DNA from 3 places in the Clostridium sediminicola genome. Region 3 is predicted to be linked to each of the others. Evidence: riboswitches for the same ligand, from Rfam matches in the RefSeq annotation. Region 3 holds a riboswitch; each other region holds the start of a gene.

Region 1 (6,373 bases), on a different contig from region 3:
AATAAATTTATTTATTGTGATTAATTTATCACTTATATCCTCTATTAAACAAATATATATGCGAAAGCATTAAATAAATATCCAATGATAATTATTCCAATAGACACTATTGTAATAAAAGCTCCTAATAACTTAGGTTTAACAACCTTACTTAACATTACCATAGAAGGGAGTGAAAGAGCTGTTACAGCCATCATAAAAGATAATACTGTTCCAATTCCTACTCCTTTTCCAAACAACGCTTCTGCTATAGGCAATGTTCCAAAAATATCTGCATACATTGGTATTCCAACTATTGTTGCTAATAAAACTGAAAAAGGATTATTACCTCCGATAACATTTTCTATAATAGATTGTGGTATCCAATTATGAATAGTAGCGCCTATTCCAACCCCTACTAAAACATATATCCAAACTCTATTAATAATATCCTTAACTTGATCCTTTGAATAAGAAATTCTATCTTCTTTAGTCATTTCTTCAATATTTGCATCAACATTTTCAATTTCTCGAACATAGCCTTCAACATACTTTTCGAGCCCTAGCTTGTCAATTAGAGTTCCACCAATGACTGCAAGTATTAACCCAACTATTACATAAGCACCTGCAATCTTAGCCCCAAAGAATGACATTAATAAAAGAAAAGATGCTAAATCCACCAATGGAGAAGATATTAAGAAAGAAAATGTTATCCCAATAGGTAACCCTGCTGAAGTAAAACCTATAAATATGGGAATACTAGAACAGCTGCAAAATGGAGTTATCGTTCCTAGTAATGCTCCTAAAATATTTCCTTTTATACCCTTTATACCACCTAACAACTTTTTTGTTCTCTCTGGAGGGAAATAACTCTGAATATATGAAATCACAAAAATAAGAACAGATAATAAAATAAATATCTTTATTGTATCATATATAAAAAAATGTATACTTCCACCAACATTATCCTCTATTGATAATCCAAAAACTTTTTCAACCAATAACCTTACTAAATTATGTAGCCAAGTCATTTTTAATAATTGATCATTTAACCACCCGAATATACTAGTAATAAAAACCATGTTACAAAATCCTCCCTACTTTTTACGTCCCCTTATTTTAATTTCTTTGAATATATCTGCTTCCTTTAATCTTTCTAAGTCTTTAGTGATTTTTTCATTATCACCAGATTGTTCGATGATACCCTCAAGAATATCTCTTAACATCTTATTATCACTTAAGTAATAGTTTATATATTGCTCTTCTCTTTGATCTTTCACAAATCCCATATCTCTAAGTTTTGCTAAGTGCTTTGAAATTTTAGGTTGTGACTCTTCAAGTATTCCTTGCATTTGACAAACGCATAACTCTCTATGGTACATTATTATCAAGATTCTTAATCTTGTCTCATCAGACAAAACCTTAAATAAGTTCGTCAACTCATCCATATTACCTCTCCTTCATCATCTTGGTTATTTATCATGTTTATATACCCATATGAGTATATAAACATGATAGTATTTTTATTTTAGTTTGTCAAGAAGAAATAGTAATTTTTCCAGATTTTTTTTAAACCACGCTCATAACAATCAAGAATCAAAAAAAACTGCAAATAAATTAAATTTCCATGCCACCTTCAATAAGTTTACCTAATAAAATCTTTAATTAATATAAAAAAAATACTATAATTAATAGTGATAATATACTATTTAATGATGTTAACAGTTGACTGTTTACAGTTTACAGTAACGGATACCTTTCGATAAATCGAAAGCTTTTAATTGAAATTTTAAGATTTTCTGAAAGAAAATCATCCTTAACTGTAAACTGTGCATTGTGAACTGTGAACTAGATATAAAGGGGTTTATATATGAGAAAAAAAGATATACTTGAGTTAAAAAGACGTTTTAAAAAAGGTCATTGTACCTTCACTAAAACGTGCGGATGCTATGTTAATGGTGAAAAACATGTTATTTTAAAATTTAGAGAATCCTTCCTAAATTTAGATGAGGATGAATACTTTAAATACTTAGAAATTGCTAAAAAAGTTTTATCTGGAACTATTGGAAATAATATTTTAGAACTTAACTTTCCAACTAATGAGGATCTTATAAATGAAAAGCAAATTTCTCTTATGCAGCTTAAAAACAGTAAATTAAAAGATGATGCTATTCTTGATGATTTTTATGAATCGATTATAGATAATTATGATTATACTGGTAATTTTTTAATACTTATTTTTCATGATGCTTATGATGTTATTACTAAAACCAAAGATAATGCAAAACTAGATGAATCTGAAGAAGTATATGAATATGTGTTATGTGCAATATGTCCTGTTTCACTTTCAGATCCTGGTCTTAGATACTATGAAGAAGAAAATAAAATAAAAGCACGTATTAGAGATTGGGTAGTTGGTGCCCCAACTAATGGCTTTGTGTTTCCTGCTTTTATTGATCGTAGTACAGATGTTAACTCTATTATGTATTATACAAAAAATGCAAAAGATACACATACTGAATTAATGGAAAATGCTTTAGGTTGTTATTCAAAGCAAACTGCTACTATACAAAAAGAAACATTCCAATCAATTATTAAAGATTCTTTTAGTGCTGACGAAAAGAAGGCTGATAAAATTTTTATGGAAATACAAGATAACTTAAATAATATGATAGATGAATACAATGATATATATGATGATACAGATCGTGAACCGATAAGCTTAACAAAGAAAGATATACAAAACCTTTTAATAGAAAGTGAAGTTCCCGAAGAAATTACTACTAAGATTGAAAAATCCTATATAGAAAACTTTGGTGATGATCTTCCTTTAGCAGAGAGTTTAATTGACTCAAAGGTACTTAAGGCAAATGTGCAAAGGAAAAAGGAAGAACGCCTACACAAACAAGTAGAAATACTTCAAACTAAACTTGAGCAAGTAGAAAAAGAGACTGCTATAGATAATGAAACTCCCCTGTCTACAGAAGTTAATGATGATAATCCGGTTTTAGAACAAGCTTCTGAAACTGATTTAGAAGAAACTTTAGAAACTAATTTAGAGCAAGTTCAGGATGCAAATGCAGAAGATATTAAGGTTACTTCTAGTTATGACGTTATACTTAAAGTAAAACCCGAAAAAATACCTCAAATAAAATCTCAAATGATTGATGGCCAAAAATGTATAGTTATTCCTATTAATGAGAATGAACAAACTACAGTTAATGGCTTGGATGATTTGATTTAAATTATTGGTTACTTGCAATTTAAAATTTTATGAATTAAAATGTATGAATAACCTTTTAAGGTTGCTTTTATAAAATACTAAACATATATAATTGAAAATAACGGAGGATTAAAAATGGATAACCATGAATGTAATTGCAATTGTAACGGGAATGAACTCAAAACAGAAAGTGGATGTGGTTGTGGATGTGGACACGAGCATGAACAGGAAACAATGCCTATAATAACAATACCATTGGACGATAATACTGAATTAGAGTGTAATGTGGTAGGAGTTTTTTCTTATAAAGATAATGATTATATAGCATTAATACCAGTAGATGAAGAAGAGGTTTTATTATTTACTTATGAAGAATTAGGTAACGAAATGGTGATGAATAATATAGAAGATGATGAAGAGTATGAAAAAATAGAAGAATATTTTTTTCAAATAACTAGTGAATCAAAATAATAATTTAAAAGTTAATTCTTATAAAAGAAGTGATATATTTTCAAATATATCACTTCTTTTATTGTGCATTTGAATTTAGTGGCCGTAATTGTGGTTACTACTAAAATCCCGGACCTAATTAGCTATTTATCATCCCATTAACCCTTTTATAATAATTTGAAGTTTCATCAAAATCATTAATTTTTAATTTAATCAACTCAAGAAGAGTCATATCAAAAGTAAGTATACTCTTTTGTCTAAAGGTCTCAATTTCTTCAAAAAGATTTTCTATAACCTTCTTTTTATTACAATAAATCAATGCAGTCTTTTGGTTTAACTTATACGTTATAACTTTTTCATCTTTAAATAATTTTTTGTTGATAATTGAAATTACGTATTTTACATACTCCTCAGTATTTGAATTTGTTCTTATAATAGAATCTGTAAAAGAATTACCTCCTATAACCCTTCTTGTTTCTGTATTAACATTATTCATTATTATCTGCTCCTTTTAATTTTTCTAATATATACAAAAAAACTTCCTATAGAAAATACTATAAGGAAGTTTTTTATTATTCTCGCTTATAGTCCCATATCCACAATGGCTATGGTGGGCATTAGCACCAACACTATTTCTAGTAGGTTGCTGTAAGTTCATAGAGCCTTAACTCTCCCTTACTCTTTATAAGTTTAACTATAAACATACCACTTCAACTATAAATCTAAGCAAATCTAAAACCTGCTATAACTTATGATTTTAGACTTGAATAGATTAAGTTCCCGTAAAGTATGTCATTATTCAATTGTAATTAAAAATATAAAAACCTTCTTATCCATAGGATAAGAAGGTTAATTAAACTTTTTTGTTTAAAATCTTTTTATCCTTTTTGGGTGGACCACCTTGCCCATAGACAGGTTGGTATAGGGTTACAGAGCCAATTCTCTACCCTAACTCAATATAAATAAATTTCTAAATATTTAATTATTAACATTATACATCTAAAAATCTTATTTGTAAATATACAGATTTTAAAAAATTAATATGGCAAACGATTCAATATTTGTTCTATCAAATACAAAGTACCTTTTATGCCAAAATGAGTTTTAGCGATGACATCTATATTTCCCATACTCGGAATATCAATCTCAATGGACTTAAATGTTTTATGCTCTCTACAACATTGACTAATGGTATTACCATTTGATAATAGTATTTGTCCCGGGCAATCTAGGACATCTTGTTTAAGAGCATATGATAAATGGTGATTGTTTAATAAACTCTCAAGAATATTTCTATATTCATTCATCAAACCATCTTGTACAGAAATTGATTCTGGTACCATACCTAAATAATAGAGTAAAAAGTTTGTATATGCTAAACTTGATGATGGCGCAGCATGAATTGAATATGTTACTCCTCTAGGTAATCCTGTTAGTGAATGAAGTCTTGATATATGAATATATGCTTCTCCACGTGCTCTTTCTAAATCATATTATAAGAGTGTTCCCTTAGAGAAAAAATTCCTACATCTTTTAAAGTTTGATATACAATTTCCTTATCCTCTTTATTTTTAAGTTGAAATCTATCTTGACAAGGAATTCTTCCCATCATTGCAATTTCTTCTACTGTAAAATCAAATGGAATGTTGCTTGACTCGGTCATTACACCAATCATCTTTGAAGCGTCTTTAATAGATACATCACTTAACAAATCATTACCCAGATATATTCTACTAACACTAGGCTTGATAACCCTATATATTGTCTATAGTAGTGTAGATTTTCCAGAGCCATTGGGACCAATTATCCCACAAATTCATTATTATCTATACTTGCTGAAACATCATTTAAAATCTCTTTTTCATCATATTTAAAATGTATATTTTCTAATTTTATTTTCATCAGTTTTCTCCAAAACCATATGTCTTTTTAGAAATCATATAAATAAAAAATGGGCCTCCAAGTAAAGAGGTAACAATTCCAATCGGCAGTTCCTCAACTCCCATTGCTGTTCCAGCAATATCATCTCACCAAATTAAAAATTCAGCACCAATAATCGCAGAACATAATAAAACCCTTTTATTATCTGATCCGACAATAATTCTAACAACATGCGGAACTACCAGACCTACAAAACCAATAGTTCCAGTAACAGAAACAAGAATACCTGTTATTAAAGACGTGATTACCAAATATTTTTTTCTAACTTCTTTAACATTAACGCCTAAATTTAATGCATTTTCCTCTCCTAGCAATAAAGCATTAAGAATATTACTTTCAAATATAAAATATAGCATACCTATCAATACAACTATGGTTGGCAAAATAAAATTATTCCAAGAGGCAGTTGCAATACTTCCCATAGCCAAAATGACGCAGTACGTATCCCCGCTGAATTTTTCGCCATAAAGATAACAAAGTTTGTACACGCAGCCGCCACCATTTTTATCTTCAACAGGAGTACTACCATAATCTAAGAAAATAATATAATCTGGGTTTGCATCTATTAATACTTCTGCAAAAACACGTCCCCATGCTTTATTAAGTATTTTTTCACAAACGTTAACGCCGCCTACTAACTTTATTACTTCATTAGCCATGATTGTACCAGAAGTGAAAATTAAGTTTTCATCATTAATACTGTCACATACAAATAGTTTAACTTTATCTTCTTGCTTAATATCTTTTTCTTTATCCTTAACAGCAGCAATTTTATCTTGC
Region 2 (6,373 bases), on a different contig from region 3:
TGAGGATATACCTGTTTTCAAAATAGCTTCATCAGAAATATTATCAAACCTGTCTTTGATAGATAAAGAAAATCTATTGGTTATTGGAAGTAAATTAGCACCTTTAGATTATGCAAGAGTAAAGGAATATTTGTATATGAAAGATAGAGAAGAAGGCGTAAAAAAAACAATTTTATTATTAAAAGAACGTTTATCTAGTAAAGATTATAAAAAGGTAAAAAATATAATGGATGATTATATAAATATGGAATTAATGGAGAAAGAAGATGAAAAATAGACTATTTTTCATCTTCTTTCTCCATATGCCAAACATTTATTTGATCTGTGTTTTTAAGTGCATTTAGTAAATTATCGTCAAGTTTTGGGATAGAATTTCTTAGATTCTTAATTAAATTTTTCATATCTTCTCTTTTTGTCAGTCCATCTGCTGGGCAAGGATTATGGATAATTGAGAATGAGAATCTTTCAGATAAACTTTTTATTTCATCTTCGTTAATATAAACCATTGGACGAATTACTGTTAAATCGCATCTACTCAGATAAGTTTTAGGTAGAAAGCTATTTATTCTTCCTTCATAAAATAGAGAGAGTAATAGAGTTTCAATAGCATCGTTTTTATGATGACCTAAAGCAAGTTTGTTGCATCCGAGTTTTTTTGCATTGTCATTTAATGCACCACGTCTTAGATTTGCACATAATGAACATGGATTTTTTTCTTTTTTGATATTAAATACAATATTTTGAATGTTAGTTTGGAATAAATAATAAGGAACTTGTATATCTTTACATAAATCTATCATCGGTGCAAAATTCATTCCAGAGCCAGGGTCTAGTGTGATAGCAATTAGTTCAAATTTTTGTGGAGAAAATCTTTGGTAGGCCTTCAATAGCCTTAATAGTGATATGCTATCTTTACCACCAGATAAACCTACTGCAATCTTATCTCCATCTTCAATTAATTTATAATCACTTATTGCTCTTCTTAATTTGCTTAGTAATTTTTGCATATGAATCCTCCGTTTATTTATAGTTACAAGTGATAAGTGACAAGTTGTGGATACCTGTCCCAATCGAAAGCTTTTAATTAAATAAAAGATAAATGATTTCTTTTGCATAGCAAAAGTTCATTAACTCTTAACTAACTTGGTTCGTATTTTATTTCAATTGAGAACTAGAAAAGTATTATTAACATCTTTTAAAAACATCTCCTCGTTATAAGGGGATATGAACTATTATAGTATAGAAATTGTTTTTCATAAAGAATAATTTATTTGTTAAATTTTACGAGTGAGCAATTTATTTCTTTATATAGTGATAATATAAAAATTGTTATAAAAAAGGGAAATGATTATATAAGAAATAGCTAGTATATAGAAGGATTATAAAGAAAGGTTGATTTAATAGTCGATAATGGGCGTATACTGAGGTTGAAATATATCTAATAACTAGTTATACTATATTTCGTCGGCGAATTAAATACCGACACAACTTAATAAGCTGGCATGGCTCAACTGGTAGAGCAACTGACTTGTAATCAGTAGGTTCCGGGTTCAAGTCCTGGTGCCAGCACCAATTGTGGAGGAGTTCCCGAGTGGCCAAAGGGGGCAGACTGTAAATCTGTTGCGTTAGCTTCGATGGTTCGAATCCATCTTCCTCCACCATTTAATGAATGGGCGCATAGCTCAGCTGGGAGAGCACCTGCCTTACAAGCAGGGGGTCACAGGTTCGAGCCCTGTTGTGCCCACCATTCAAAAATACAATTGGGTTAAGTTTAAAAATAAATATTATTTGGAGGAGTTCCCGAGTGGCCAAAGGGGGCAGACTGTAAATCTGTTGCGTTAGCTTCGATGGTTCGAATCCATCTTCCTCCACCAAAAACATCAATTTAAATATTGATGTTTTTTACTTTTATTAAAAAATTATATTGACACTTATTTTTTACTGTGTTACTATAATTACGATTTGATAATAAAATAAAAAACTCTTAATACTTATCAAGAGAGGTGGAGGGAATGGCCCGGTGAAGCCCAGCAACCAGTACTAATTTGTACCAAGGTGCTAAATCCTGCAGGAAACTGCGAGATAAGTGACGATTCAGTTCACAACCTCTTCGATAATTATTGAAGAGGTTTAATTTTTGAGGGGAGCGATGGCTATGAGAAAATTATTTACATCTGAATCTGTTACAGAAGGACATCCAGATAAAATTTGTGACCAAATATCAGATGCTATATTAGATGCGATTATGGAGAAAGATCCGAATGGAAGAGTAGCGTGTGAAACGGCTGTTACAACTGGAATGGTAATGGTAATGGGTGAGATATCTACTAATTGCTATGTTGATATACCAAAAGTAGTGAGAAATACTATAAGAGAAATCGGATATACGAGAGCTAAATATGGATTTGATTGTGATACTTGTGCAGTAATGACTTCTATTGATGAACAATCAGCTGATATAGCAATGGGAGTTGATAATGCCTTAGAATTTAAAGAAGGTGAAAAAGCTAATGTGGAATCGGTAGGAGCTGGAGATCAAGGTATGATGTTTGGTTATGCTAGTAATGAAACTGAAGAATATATGCCTTTACCTATAAGTTTAGCACAAAAATTATCAAGAAGATTAACAGAAGTTAGAAAGAATGGGACTTTATCATATTTAAGACCAGATGGTAAGACGCAAGTGACGGTAGAATATGAAGATGATAAACCGGTTAGAATTGATACTGTTGTAATTTCAACACAACATGACTCAGAGGTTTCTCAAGAAAAAATCAGAGAAGATTTAATAGAGAATGTTGTAAAACAAATTATACCAACTGAATGGTTGGATTCAAAAACAAAATTTTTCATTAACCCAACAGGAAGATTTGTAATTGGAGGGCCTCAGGGTGATTCAGGGTTGACAGGTAGAAAAATTATTGTAGATACTTATGGTGGAATGGGTAGACACGGTGGTGGCGCATTCTCTGGTAAGGATTGTACTAAAGTTGATAGATCAGCAGCTTATGCAGCTAGATGGGTTGCTAAAAACTTAGTTGCTGCTGGAATTGCTGATAAATTAGAAATTGAACTAGCTTATGCAATAGGCGTAGCTCAGCCGGTTTCAGTAACAGTAGATACTTTTGGTACTTCAAAATTAAATGAAGAAGAAATTGTTAAGATTATAAATAAAGTATTTGATTTAAGACCAGGGGCTATTATTGAGGAATTGGAATTAAGAAGACCTATATACAAACAAACAGCTGCATATGGTCATTTTGGTAGAAATGATTTAGAGCTTCCATGGGAAGAACTTAACAAAGTAGAAGAAATAAAAAAATATCTATAAAATTTTAAGAAGAGGTATTTCACATTATTGTGATATACCTCTTTAATGTTTAAGCAGATTATTAAATGTCAAAACTAATATATGTAAAGTGGTTAAAGCATGATATCATAAAAGTTGAGAAAATAAATATTTGCATTATAATTATATTATATATACGTTTAGTTAAACAATTTTAAGTAAAATACTTATGAAGTGTAACCATAAAATAATTAGGAGAGAGTTTATGTCAGAAATTTTAGGTACAGTGACAGATATTATTTTTCATAATGATAAAAATGGATATGTGGTAGCCAAGATTAAAGAAGATGATAATACTTATACAATAACAGGGATTGTTCCATACATTAGAGAGAAAATCAACTTAAAACTTCAAGGTGAGTGGGTTATTCATCCTCAGTTTGGGCAGCAATTTAAAATTGACTCATGTGAGGAAATTGTTCCCAGTTCTTTGGAAGGTATAAAAAAATATTTATCTTCAGGAGTAATATCTGGAATTGGGCCAGTGACAGCAAAAAAAATAGTTGATTTTTTTGGAGAAAATACTCTGAAAATTTTAGATACAAGTATAGAAAGACTGACTGAAATTGAAGGTATCGGTGAGAAGAAAGCAAAAAAGATTGCAGAATCATATTCAAATAGTATAGAGATTAGAAACATAATGATTTTTTTTCAAACATATGGCTTAACGGCAAAAAATTGTGTAGAAATTCATAAAAAATTCGGTAAAGACTCAATAGGCGTAGTGAAAGATAATCCATATTTACTTGTTGAAGAGGTAAGAGGAATTGGATTTAAAATAGCTGATAAAATTGCAAGAAATATGGGAATAGAAATTGATTCTCCATTTAGGATTCAAAGCGGAATCGTATTTGTTATCAACCAATTTTGTTCCATGGGGAACACCTATATGCCTATGGATAATTTGATAAATGAATGTAATAAAATACTATTAGTTGATAAAAATAAAATATTAACAAATATAAGCGAGTGTGCTTTAAAACATAAAATAAGAATTGACGAAATCAATGGAGTAAAGTGTGTTTTCGCTTTATCTTATTATTACTATGAATTAGGTGTAACAGTAAATATACTAACTTTAGCAACTGATGAATATAAAAAGATTAAGATTAATATAGAAGAAGAAATTAAAGATTTTGAAGAACATAATAAAATTAAATTTGCAGATATCCAGAAGGAAGCGATTAAAGGTGCATTTGAAAATGGAATCGAAATAATTACAGGAGGTCCAGGTACAGGTAAGACGACTATAATAAAATGCATAATTGAAATATTCGAAAATGCCAGTATGGCTGTACTTATGGCTGCGCCTACAGGAAGAGCTGCTAAAAGGATGTCGGAAGCAACTGGACGTGAAGCAAAGACTATACATAGATTATTGGAGTTTGGTTTTAATGATGAAGACGATTATGCTTTTCAGAAAGGTGAAGAATCTCCCTTAGAATGCGATGTTTTAATTGTTGACGAGGCTTCTATGATAGATGTTATGTTAATGAATAGTTTGTTAAAGGCTATCCCAAAGGGGACTAGACTTATAATTGTTGGAGATGCAGATCAACTACCATCAGTTGGGCCTGGAAATGTTTTGGGGGATTTGATAGGAAGCAAATGTGTGAAGGTAGTAAAACTAAAAGATATTTTTAGGCAGTCTGGAGAAAGTATGATTGTTGTAAATGCGCATAAAATAAATAGTGGAGAGATGCCTGTACTTAATAAGAAAGATACAGATTTTTATTTTTTAAATGAAGATAACCCTCATTTGATAATGAATTTATTGATAGATTTAATATATAAAAGGTTACCTAAGTTTAATAAAGCATGGGATAGTATAAGAGATATGCAAGTTTTGTCTCCTATGAAAAAGGGGATATTAGGGATTTCTAATTTAAACCCAAAACTTCAAGAGATATTAAACCCTAAAAGTGAAGCTAAGGCAGAAAAGGAATTGAAAAATGGTGTTTTTAGAGTTAGAGATAAAGTAATGCAAGTGAAGAATAACTATACACTAAAATGGAAAACACTAGATGGAGAAGAAGGTACAGGAGTTTATAACGGAGATATTGGGTATATTGAGAATATTTACAAAAATAAAATAAGTGTACTATTTGATGATAATCGGAGAGTTGAATACGATGATCTATATTATGATGAACTAGAACTGGCTTATGCAATGACAATTCATAAAAGTCAAGGCAGTGAGTTTCCAGTAGTAATTGTACCGATGTTTATGGGACCACCATTATTAATGAATAAAAATTTATTATATACTGGGATAACAAGAGCAAAAAAATTAGTTGTTTTAGTAGGAAATAAGAAAGCATTACATTTTATGATAAGCAATACAAAAAGTTATGATAGATACTCTGGTTTGAAATGGAGAATTTTAAATATATTAGACGATGATATTATAAAATAATGATGGAGTGGGTGAATTTGAGTGAATTCTTTTTTGATTGATAATGAGAAGAAAAAAATTAGCAAAGAATTGATTAAATGGTGCTATGGAAAAGAAAAATTTCTAAATATAGTAACTACTCCATACAATTCTTCCAATATTCTATATGAAATTATTCTTAGTAATTTAGAAACTAGAAAAAAAGTACTATATGTTACTGATGAAAATGAAAATGATATTGAGATAATAGATTTAATTAAAAAGTATAGTAAGTTTAGAAATTATATGTATATTAGAGAAAATTATGAAGAGAATTCTTCTAGTTTGGTTATAACTAAAAGTACAAAATTTAAGTCAATTAATGGTAAATTTGACCTTATAATATACAACGGAATTAGCAGCGTGATTAAAGTTTCATACAATGAATTGATAAAAAATATGATAAGATTGATAAATATTAGAGGAAAGATAATTTCTTATAATTTTGAATGTATTTTTAATGGAAATAAGGAGATAATTTTACCTATAAGAGATAATGGGTGTCCTTTAGTAGAACCTACTCTTTTTAAAACCAAAATAGACTTGAATAAGGATATTCCTTATGTTGCTTACGAGTATATAAAATGGTC
Region 3 (6,373 bases):
GGTATTAGAATCTTGTAAGTATAAATAATAAAGTGATTGAGTTAAAAGTAATTAGTTTTGGAATAATTTAGAACTTATTTTGGAATTATTTAACCATAATGTACAATATTTAAGCATAACAGAAGACAAAAGTATTTATAGAATTAGGTTAGATGGATTAAATAGAAGTAAAGTTAATTCGTATGGTGTTGATAATTTCAATGTATCAGAAGAATGGATTTATTATACAACTAATTTTGATGATAATACTTATAGAATTAAAATTGATGGAACTGGTAGAGAAAAGTTAGATTAATACATTGCCCTCCCCTTAATAATAGGTGAGGGCTTTTTGATTTTCAATTAAATGTAGTATACTGTGATATATAGATTAAGTTTACGTATGATTAGTCGTTAGAAAGGATGATGAGTACATGGAAGAAAAAATTTTAATTGTAGATGATGAAAAAAGTATTGCGGATTTAATTGCATATGCTTTTAGAAGAGAAGGGTATAGTGTTGAAACGGCTTATAATGGAGAAGAAGCATTAAGTAAAATAAAAAATTTTAACCCACATATAATGATTATAGATGTAATGATGCCCAAAATGAGTGGATTTGATGTATGCAGGAAATTAGACAACAGAGAAAATTTAGGGATTGTAATGCTTACTGCAAAAAATGATATTGTAGACAAAGTATTAGGTTTAGAATTAGGGGCTGATGATTATATAACAAAGCCATTTGATATAAGAGAAATAATGGCAAGAGTTAAGTCACTACTTAGAAGATTAAGTAAAAATTCTAATGAATCTGAAGGCACAGATATTCAAATAAAAGATTTAAAAGTTATTCTAAAACAAAGAAAAGTCCTTATTAAAGAACAAGCATTGGAATTGACTCCTAAAGAATTTGACTTGTTTGCTCTTTTAGTATCACATCTAGATAGAGTATATACAAGAGAAGAACTTTTAGATTTAATTTGGGAAATGGATTATATTGGGGGAACTAGAACGGTAGACATTCACATTCAGAGACTTAGAAAAAAACTACAAAAACCCTATGAAAATATAATACAGACAGTATATAGAGTAGGATATAAAGCTATAGGAGAAGTTTATGAAGGTTAGTATAAAGATAAAATTCAGTGTATTCTTAGCACTTCTTTTACTTTTGACAGTGAGTATACTCAGCATATTTGTATTGAGAGGAATACGAAACAATCAACAGAAAGATCATGAAATGTATTTAGCACGACAAACTAAAATTGCAAATACATATATTCATCAGATGTATCTCACAGAATCAATAAAAGAAGGAGAGAAATTTTTACAAGAAAGGTCACAAGAAATTGTATCACAATTAACTTCAATAAATGGAATGCATACTGTGATTTATAATATGAATGGGAAAAAAATAGTCGATTCTATGCCGTATAATGCAAGAATAGATGTTGAAGATATACTTTCCTATGCCCTAAAGGATCAAATAGCATATCAAACTGTAGGAAATTATATAGAATACTGTGCACCGCTCCATAATGTGGACCAAATAGGAGTCATTAAATTTTATTATCCCCTTAAAAAAAGTATTGATTTTTATAATAACATAAAATCCCTTTTTATCAGCATAGGTACGGTTGTATTTATATTTACTTTTATTGTCGCATATTTTTATTTTAATACATTTTCAAAAAGTATTTTTAAACTCAAAAATGATACATTAGATATTAAGAGGGGCGTATATAATAATATTATTCCTCTTAGAAGAAATGATGAACTTGGGGAATTGAGTGAAGGAATTTATTATATGAGCAGTCAAATTGAAAAAAACATTAAAGAAATGGAAGAAGAACAACAGAAATTGAACCTGGCAGTACAAAAATTAAAAGCATTAGAAAAGCAACAGAGAACTTTCATTGGGAATATAACTCATGAATTCAAAACACCTCTTACCGTTATAAAAACATATATGGATCTATTAAATATCTATTCAGACGATCCTAAATTGCTACAAGATGCAAAAGTGAACATCGTAAAAGAGACTCAAAGATTGCATGATATGGTGGAGAAGATTTTACACTTATCCTCATTACAAAAATATGAGTTTGAATTTCAATGTGAAAAAATAGATGTGAAAGAGATACTTGAAGAAATTTGTAGCCGAATGAAAGGAAAAGCCCAGAAGTATAATATTAGCTTAACAACAAGCTTGCAATCCGCTTTTATTCTAGGTGATAAAGAAAACTTAATGCATATTTTTATTAATTTAATAGACAATGCCATAAAATATAATACCCTTGGAGGAAAAATATTTATTAATAGCTATACAAAGGATGAAAAAGTATTTATAGAAGTAGCAGATACAGGAATTGGAATTCCAAAAGAAGCAAGGAATAAGATCTTTGAACCTTTTTATACAGTCCAAAAAAATCCTTCGAGAGATCATGGCGGAACAGGATTAGGTCTTCCTCTTGTAAAAGAATTGATAGAAAAACAAAAAGGAACAATTTCATTATTAGATACAGAAGAAAAAGGAACTACATTTTTAATTTCTTTTCCAATGAAAAGTTTACAGTTCGGAAACAAATAGATATACTTTCGAAAAATCAATATTGTATAGTATATTTATAGAAGATAAGGAGGAATTGAAAAATGAAAAAAAGAAATGTAGTAGTAGGTGCTTTAATAGGTAGTGCTGTAGTAGTTAGCACTTTGGTTGCAACTATTAGCCACGCAGAGGTGGATAACAAGGTAACAATAATAAAAAATACACAAGATATTTTAGCAACTCAAGTTGTTGCATCCAAAATAGATACTTATGAAGGTGTAACAGGATATGATTGGTTCGATGAAAATAAAGTAGTAATCACAAAAGAAAACAAAGAATTAGAACCAATAAAAACTGAGATTGGTGATTTTGAAGTGAAAAATCTTTATTTACAAGATTTAAATTCTAAAGAAGAAAGAAGTATTGGGGATCAATCAAAATTCCAAGATGGAGCAATTTTTTCACCTAATAATAAACATATGTTTTATAGAAATCAATACGAAAAGAATAGTATAGGGTATATTGTAAATTTAAAAAATAATATAGAAGTTAAAATTTCAGATAGTTCTATAGATGAGTATGATTTAAGTGAAGCTCAATGGATTAATGATGAAGAATTAATTATGCCTTGTAGCAGTATTAAAGGTTTTGCTATTGTAAATATTAGTGGAACTATAACAAAAATAAAAGATGTAGAAAGTGGAGTAATGGGAAAGGAAGATCCATTAAATGGACTTAGCATCACAAATCCAATGAAAGTTGGAGATAAAATATATTATATAACCATACATCGGGGAGCAGATGATGATGATAAATTAAACGTTTATGACATTAATACAAAAGAAAAGAAAGAATTGATTAAAGATGAGGTTCAAACTATTAGCCTATCTCCTAATAAAGAACAACTTCTAATGCTTACATCAAATCTTGAGAAAGATGTAAATGAATTGGTATTGATAGATTTAGAAGGAACACAAAGAGAAGTATTAGCTGAAGGATATATATATGGTGCAACTTGGTCTCATGATGGAACAAAGGTATCTTATATATCAAATGGAGAAGGGAATGAAGGGGTTAATGTAGTAGATGTAAAAACAAAGAAAAAATCATTGATTTCTGCTGGAGAATATTATATGCCTGTTGCATGGAGTCCATCTGATAAAAAAATAATGCTTCATAGTAAAAAGTCAAAAAATAATGGAAGATTATTTGATGAAATAGATGTTATGAATGTAATTACTTTAAAATAGCCCATAGGATTTAGATAATATGGTTTAATCTAAAAAATATATAGATTTTATAATTTAAAATTCTTCATAATTCCTTGATATTTTATTAGTAATATTATCTCATAAGATAAATACTTACAAAATAGAAATCAAAGGAGTGTGAAATAATGAATAACTTTAAGAAACTTATAATTCCAGGAACAATTGCATTAAGCGTATTGGGAGCATCAACTGCTTTTGCAGCAGGAGCTACATCTACAAATCTATGGAATGACATTAGTAAAGGAGTTACTATGGAACATAGAGGAAGCCTTAAAGGTGGATTTGAAAACAGAGAAGATAGAGAAGCATTAAGAATTGAAAGACAAGAAACAGAAGGAGAAATAATTAAAAAAGCTGAAGAATTAATTCCTGGTGTTGCTGAAAAAATTGAAACCGTTAGAACAGAAATAAATACAGCACATGATGGTATGAAAGAAAAGATTGATGATATTAAAGAAAAAGTAGAAAGTGGAGAAATCACTAGAGAAGAGTTAAGAGAAAAGCTAGGAAATAAAATGGGTAAATTAGGTCATGGATCTAAAGAAGAAAGAGCTGCAAATCCATGGAGTGAGTTAGAATCAGCTATAGAATCAAAAGATAAAGAGGCTACTCAAACAGCAGTTGAGTCGATCTTAGAACATATGAATGAACATTTGACTTCAATTAACGAAAAACTTGATGCTTTATAATAATAAAACAAATAGTAAAACACCTTATTTTCAAATAATAAAAAATTTGAAGTAAGGTGTTTTATTTAATTTAACAATGTTATTATTTTTGAAAATGTACTTCTATAAGAATCAGTAATATAGAAAATTCGAAAAATATTTCAAAAAATCAAAAGATATTTAAAAAATATTGACATTATGATTTAACAATTATATAATTAAATACATAAAATAAATAAGAATCTTATCAAGAGCGGTGGAGGGACTGGCCCTATGAAACCCAGCAACCAGAAGGAAACTTCGAAGGTGCTAAATCCAGCAGGTTATTACCTGACAGATAAGAATAGAAGCTGTAAATATAGCCTTCTTGCATTATCTGCAAGAAGGCTTTTGCTTTTGAATTAAAAAGGGGGACTAAGATGTTAAAAAAATCATGTTTTGAAATAGTAAATGTTGAAGGAGGTTTATATGCATATAAAGGATTTATATTCTAAGAAAAAACCAGTGATATCATTTGAAATATTTCCACCGAAAAGGGAATGTAATGTTGATACAATATATAATACTGTGGAAGAATTTGCAAATTTAAATCCAGATTATATAAGTGTAACCTATGGGGCCGGTGGAGTAGGAAGTGATAAAACAGTAGAAATTGCATCAATGATAAAAAATAAATATAAAATTGAAGCACTTGCTCATTTAACATGTTTTGGATCAAGTAAAGAAAGAATTGCTTTAAAAATAGAAGAATTAAAAACCAATAACATTGAAAATATTCTTGCTATGAGAGGTGATATTCAAGAAGAAATTATTTTGAAAAGTAATACAAAATATAATTATGCGACAGACTTAATTAAAGATATAAGAAAGTTCGGAGGATTTTCTATAGGTGCGGCGGCATATCCAGAAGGACACATAGAATGTGATGATTTGAGAATTAGTTCAATACATCTTAAACAAAAGGTTGATGCAGGCGCTGATTTTTTAATAACTCAATTATTTTTTGATAATGAACTTTTTTATAAGTTTTTAAATTTAAAAGAAAAGCTTTCCGTAAAAGTACCTATTTCTGCAGGTATAATGCCAATACTTAACAAGAAACAGGTGCAAAAAATGATATTTATGTGTGGCGCATCTTTGCCATCAAAGATTATAAAGATTTTGCATAAATATGAGAGTAATCCTGATAGTTTAAGAAGAGCAGGAATAGAATATGCAGCTGAGCAGGTAATAGATCTTATTGCTAATGGAGTAGATGGAGTGCATATATATACGATGAATCAACCGGAAATAGCAAGAGAAATTCTAAAAAACATACAACCTAAAATTAGATAATACAGTGCAGAGAAAATCAGTTACTACAATAATGAGAACAGAAATGAAAGATATAATGCCAGAAAAAGGTGTTTATTATAGAAGGGATGGAAGTAATTGTGGACTTTAAAAAATATTTAAATGAAAATTTTGTTGTTTTTGATGGAGCAATGGGTACTATGCTTCAAAATTCGGGGTTAAAACTAGGTGATATTCCAGAAATATATAATATTACACACCCTAAAATAATTAGGAATATTCATAAAAGATATATAGAAGCAGGGGCAGATGTTGTTACTACTAATACATTTCAAGCTAATGAATTAAAGCTTGGAGAATGTCCATATAGTCTGGAAGAGGTTATAGAATCAGGAGTAAAATTAGCAAAGGAATCTGGAGCAAAATGGGTAGCTTTAGATATAGGACCTCTTGGACAGCTTATGGAACCTATGGGAACTATTAGTTTTGGAAGGGCATATGAAATTTTTAAAAGACAGATAGTGGCTGGAGTTAAGGCAGGGGCTGATATTATCTTAATTGAAACTATTTCTGATCTTTATGAAGCTAAAGCAGCTGTACTTGCAGCTAAGG

Evidence for each region. A riboswitch is a leader RNA that binds a small molecule or an ion and turns the genes downstream of it on or off. The one in region 3 is predicted to bind S-adenosylmethionine.
Region 1: another riboswitch for S-adenosylmethionine. It lies ahead of ACQ3F0_RS16160 (hypothetical protein); the one in region 3 lies ahead of metF (methylenetetrahydrofolate reductase [NAD(P)H]).
Region 2: another riboswitch for S-adenosylmethionine. It lies ahead of metK (methionine adenosyltransferase); the one in region 3 lies ahead of metF (methylenetetrahydrofolate reductase [NAD(P)H]).

What each region holds. Positions count from the first base shown of each region.
Region 1 is NZ_BAABMF010000010.1:97,535-103,907, reverse strand. It holds gene ACQ3F0_RS16180 (permease) at 45-1,061, opposite strand; gene ACQ3F0_RS16175 (ArsR/SmtB family transcription factor) at 1,077-1,427, opposite strand; gene ACQ3F0_RS16170 (DUF4317 domain-containing protein) at 1,850-3,223, shown strand; gene ACQ3F0_RS16165 (DUF1292 domain-containing protein) at 3,338-3,673, shown strand; gene ACQ3F0_RS16160 (hypothetical protein) at 3,792-4,148, opposite strand; SAM riboswitch class I at 4,232-4,343, opposite strand; gene ACQ3F0_RS16155 (hypothetical protein) at 4,690-4,995, opposite strand; gene ACQ3F0_RS16150 (ATP-binding cassette domain-containing protein) at 5,136-5,363, opposite strand; partial or broken gene ACQ3F0_RS16145 (iron chelate uptake ABC transporter family permease subunit) at 5,554-6,373, opposite strand, start outside.
Region 2 is NZ_BAABMF010000002.1:161,571-167,943, reverse strand. It holds gene ACQ3F0_RS04535 (hypothetical protein) at 1-277, shown strand, start outside; gene ACQ3F0_RS04530 (tRNA 2-thiocytidine biosynthesis TtcA family protein) at 279-1,007, opposite strand; tRNA gene ACQ3F0_RS04525 (tRNA-Thr) at 1,497-1,572, shown strand; tRNA gene ACQ3F0_RS04520 (tRNA-Tyr) at 1,578-1,661, shown strand; tRNA gene ACQ3F0_RS04515 (tRNA-Val) at 1,672-1,747, shown strand; tRNA gene ACQ3F0_RS04510 (tRNA-Tyr) at 1,791-1,874, shown strand; SAM riboswitch class I at 1,989-2,089, shown strand; gene metK (methionine adenosyltransferase) at 2,156-3,331, shown strand; gene recD2 (SF1B family DNA helicase RecD2) at 3,555-5,765, shown strand; gene ACQ3F0_RS04495 (hypothetical protein) at 5,787-6,373, shown strand, end outside.
Region 3 is NZ_BAABMF010000015.1:56,219-62,591, forward strand. It holds gene ACQ3F0_RS19730 (hypothetical protein) at 1-28, shown strand, start outside; gene ACQ3F0_RS19735 (DUF5050 domain-containing protein) at 80-295, shown strand; gene ACQ3F0_RS19740 (response regulator transcription factor) at 414-1,109, shown strand; gene ACQ3F0_RS19745 (sensor histidine kinase) at 1,099-2,571, shown strand; gene ACQ3F0_RS19750 (TolB family protein) at 2,634-3,779, shown strand; gene ACQ3F0_RS19755 (hypothetical protein) at 3,926-4,489, shown strand; SAM riboswitch class I at 4,710-4,812, shown strand; gene metF (methylenetetrahydrofolate reductase [NAD(P)H]) at 4,937-5,803, shown strand; gene ACQ3F0_RS19765 (homocysteine S-methyltransferase family protein) at 5,902-6,373, shown strand, end outside.